DNA from 2 places in the Cupriavidus sp. H18C2 genome. Region 1 is predicted to be linked to the other one. Evidence: predicted binding sites of a transcription regulator. Region 1 holds the regulator's gene; the other holds the start of a gene.

Region 1 (2,197 bases):
GGCGCGCAAGCGGCTGCTGCGTCCGCGCACCATCGTCTATACGCTGATCTGGCTGGCGCTGAGCGCCGGTTTCATCGCCTCGCTAGCGATGCGGACGCCGCTGAAGGTCGACATCATCCGTGACCGCGGCGCGCTGGGGCGCGAAGTGGAAGGCCGCTGGATCGAGAACGTGTACCGGCTGCAGCTCATCAATGCGACCGAAGCGCCGATGAAGATCCGCGTGCAGGCCAACAGCGCGGAAATGCAGGACCTGACTGTCGAGTACGACCAGGGCGCGGAAGGGCTGGCACCGACGTCGAACCGCCTGCTGCCGATCCGGATCCGCGTGCCGATCGAGGATGCGAAGGAGGGCACGCACAAGATCGAGGTGACCGTCACGGCCGAGACCGGCACCGATCGCGACGTACGAATTCGGCAAAGTACGAGTTTCATCGTCCCGCGCAATCTGTGACGCTGTGGCGGAAGCGCCGGGCGAATGGCCAAACTGGAGAGCGAAATGAACCCGAACCCCGCAAAACCCTGGTACAGGGAACCCTGGCCATGGATTCTGATGAGTGGCCCGCTGCTGGCAATGATCGGTTGCGGCGTCACGATCTGGCTGGCCAATGGCCATGCCGACATCCCCGTCGCCGACGCCGCCCGTCACGGACTGGTGGTCGAGAAAGTCGGGTCCGCGCCAACCGAACCGCCGGCGAGGCGCCCATGAGACTCCGCTGGCTGATGTGGGTGCTGTGGCCGGCGTTTCTGATGGGCGGCGCGGCCACGGCAGTCGTGTTCTCGGTTGTGGATCCTGGTGACCTGAGCTTCTTCGGCCACCCGGTGGAGGCGTCGCGGCAAGCGGTCTACACAGTGGGCTTCCTGGTGGCGTGGCTGTTCTGCGCGCTCTCCAGCGGACTTACGCTGTACACGATGCCGGTAAAGCTGAGCGATACCGATGAACTCGAATAGCGCAGTCGAACAAAAAGGCCGCTCCGGATCTGCTCTGACGCGGCCTTTGTCGTGATACGGGGCGGGCGGCAGGTGCCACGGGCCTCAGCAGGATCGGCTGTACACCTGCTTGATGGCGGCCATGTCGATCAGCTTGACGTGCCGTTGGCGGATCTGGATCAGACCGGCCTCGGCGAATCGCGAGAACAGCCGGCTGACCGTTTCCAGTTTCAGGCCAAGGTAGCTGCCGATTTCCTCGCGGCTCATGCGCAGCACGAACTCGGTGGAGGAGTAGCCGCGCGCGGAGAGTCGCTCGGACATGTTGACGAGGAACGCGGCCAGCCGCTCTTCGGCACGCATCGAGCCGAGCGTGATCAGCATGACCTGGTCCTGCGAGATTTCCTTGCTCATCAGCCGCAGGAACTGGCCTTGCAGCGAGGGCAGGTGGCCCGACAGCGCTTGCAGTTCGTCATACCGGACGACGCAGACTTCGGTGTCCTCGAGCGCCGTTGCATCGGAAGCGTGCTGCATCTCGCCGAGACCGTCGAGGCCGATGACTTCGCCGGGCAGATGAAAACCGGTGATCTGCGTGCGGCCGTCTTCCATCGTGACGTGCGTCTTCAGCGTGCCGAAGCGGATGGCATACACGGCGCTGAGTGGTTCGCCCATGCGGTACAACGTTTCGCCCTTGTGAACTCGCACACGTTCCTGCACGAGCGTGTCCATCTTCACGAGGTCCTGTTGCGACATGCCCACCGGCAGGCAAAGTTGACCCATTGCACACGTGGAACAACGGGGCGACATCTCGGTGACGGGGATGGAAGTCAACAATTGAGTGCTCGTATGAATGCGCTTGCAGCGAGGGCGCGATGCAGGCATTTTACAGCGTCGAGTGACGCAGAAGCGAGGAACAGTTGCCATTTGGTGTGCTTTTAAGCGTTTTTCTGATGGCCTTGCTCGGTGGCATGCATTGCGCCGCAATGTGTGGAGGAATTGCTATTGCTGCGGAGCAAAAACGGCCGAGCAGTGCAACGATTTTCGTACACCGTTCACGAAATCAATGGTGGGCCGAACTCTGCGTCATGCACGCCGGGCGCATCACGACCTACATGCTGCTGGGCGCGGCGTTAGGCGCCGTCGGTGCGACGGTGTGGCGGCAGGACTATCTGCCTTTGCAGCGATGGCTCTATGCGCTGGGCAGCCTGATGCTGGTGCTGACGGGCGTCTGGCTGCTGCGCGGTCGCGTGATCGGGATGGAATGGATCGAGCG
Region 2 (2,197 bases), on a different replicon from region 1:
ATTCGTGCGTCACCACCAGCCGCAGCCGCGCGAACAGCGCCACCACGTTGATCGCGAACGCCACGAAGAACGGATAGCGCCAGCCCCAGTCGATGAACTCGGCCGGCGTCAGGCTCACGCTCAGGAACAGGAACAGCGCGCCGGCGACGATGAAGCCGGTCGGGGCGCCAAGCTGGCCCACCATCGCGTACCAGCCGCGCTTGTTCTCGGGCGCGTTCAGGGCCAGCAGCGACGGCAGCCCGTCCCACGACCCGCCGAACGCAATGCCCTGCAGGAAGCGGAACAGCGACAGCAGGTAGATGGCCGCGCTGCCGATGGAGGCGTAGGACGGCAGGAACGCGATGCCCACCGTGGCCGTGCCCAGCAGGAACAGCGACGCCGTGAGCTTGGTGCCGCGCCCCCAGCGGCGCTGCACGCGCATGAACAGGGCCGTTCCAAACGGGCGTCCGATAAACGCGAACGAGAAGATCGCGAAGCTGAATAGCAATCCCGCCAATTCGCTTGCGAACGGGAAGTAGACCGACGGAAAGACCAGCACCGACGCGATGCCGTAGACGAAGAAATCGAAGTACTCGGAAGCGCGGCCAATCACCACGCCAGTGGCGATTTCGGCAGGTGCCACCTCATGGTGGCCGGGCGCCGGAGGTGCAGTCGGCGACGCGCGATGCTGGTGAGTCAGACTTGCCATCTGAAAGTCTCCATCGAGTGCGGAAGGAATGTCGTACTGCACTTAAAGTCCCGCAGTCACAAGAATAGCGCCTAAACTGCCATTGGAAATCAGAAGATTGCTACGGCAGTCCGAGATCGACGTGAATCAAACGCCACTTCCAAGACCATGCCACGCTCCGAAGCTGTAGTGCCGAAGTTAAGTGTGACGGGAAAATTACTTGCGAGAAGTGCCGCAATCGCCCTATTGCTGGCGCTTGCGGGATGCAGCAACGCGGTCCTGCTGTCGCCCCAGGGCGACATGGCCGTCCGGCAGCGCGACCTGATCATCATCGCCACCTGCCTGATGCTGCTGATCATCGTGCCGGTCATATGCCTCACGCTGCTCTTTGCGTGGCGTTACCGCGAGAAAGGCGACGCGCCGTACAACCCCGAGTGGGACCACTCCACGGTGCTGGAACTGGCCATCTGGGCCGCCCCGCTGCTGATCATCATCGCGCTGGGCGCCGTCACCTGGGTCAGCACCCACCAGCTCGACCCCTACCGCCCGCTGACCCGCATCGACGAAGGACGCCCCGTGCCGGCCGACGTCAAGCCGCTGACCGTGGAAGTGGTGGCGATGGACTGGAAATGGCTGTTCCTCTACCCCGAACAGGGGATCGCAACCGTCAACGAACTGGCCGCGCCGGTGGATCGCCCGATTGCCTTCAAGATCACCGCCACCTCGGTCATGAACACGTTCTTCGTGCCGTCGCTGGCCGGCATGGTCTACGCGATGCCCGGCATGGAGACCAAGCTCCACGCCGTGATCAACAAGGCCGGCGTCTACGAGGGGCTATCCGCCAACTACAGCGGGGCCGGCTTCTCGCACATGACGTTCAAGTTCCACGGCTTGGCCGACGCCGATTTCGACCGCTGGGTGGCGCAGGCCAAGGCGTCTGGCACGCAGTTGTCGAAGGACGCCTACCTGAAGCTGGCCCAGCCTAGCGAGCGCGAGCCCGTGCAGCGCTACGCCAGCGTGGCGCCCGACCTTTATCACCTGATCCTGAACCGCTGTGTAGACGGCGGCGCCTGCCTGGCGGACACCATGGCCCAGAACCGGAATCCCGGCCGGCTGAGGTTCGATCCGTCATCGGCCATCTGCACCGCGAGCAACACCCCGGCCGCCGCGCCGGCGTTCGCGCCAGATACCGCGTCGTCCGGCGAGGGCAACCGGCTGTTGCGCTGATGCGCGGCGCCCGCATTGCCGCCCCCGCCCGTACTGCCGGCAGGACAACCCCGTTTCAACATTTGCCGTCTTCATCGGCCCTCGCGGGCCGGTACCGGCCCAGGTGACAACCATGCCCGAGCGTTCCGAACTCGCCAATACGATCTTTGGCCGCCTGACCTGGGAGGCCATCCCGCTGCACGAGCCGATCCTGATCGGCACCTTCGCCGTCGTGGTGCTGGGCGGCCTGGCCTTGGTGGCGCTGCTGACCTACTACCGCGTCTGGGGGTACCTGTGGCGCGAGTGGTTCACCAGCATCGACCA

Evidence for each region. The regulator FNR, encoded in region 1, switches genes on or off when oxygen is low (the NO sensors DNR and NnrR bind a similar motif). The targets are predictions, from matches to a motif close to TTGATNNNNATCAA.
Region 2: cyoA (ubiquinol oxidase subunit II) is a predicted target of FNR. The motif match lies at 805-818, and genes of this name have one in related genera.

Annotation. Positions count from the first base shown of each region.
Region 1 is NZ_CP186010.1:2,057,752-2,059,948, reverse strand. Features, by position in the region: gene ccoG (cytochrome c oxidase accessory protein CcoG) at 1-451, shown strand, start outside; gene EPAKOI_RS09345 (hypothetical protein) at 497-706, shown strand; gene EPAKOI_RS09340 (hypothetical protein) at 703-948, shown strand; gene fnr (fumarate/nitrate reduction transcriptional regulator Fnr) at 1,033-1,758, opposite strand; gene EPAKOI_RS09330 (sulfite exporter TauE/SafE family protein) at 1,842-2,197, shown strand, end outside.
Region 2 is NZ_CP186011.1:1,793,815-1,796,011, forward strand. Features, by position in the region: gene EPAKOI_RS24605 (MFS transporter) at 1-688, opposite strand, end outside; gene cyoA (ubiquinol oxidase subunit II) at 836-1,894, shown strand; gene cyoB (cytochrome o ubiquinol oxidase subunit I) at 2,007-2,197, shown strand, end outside.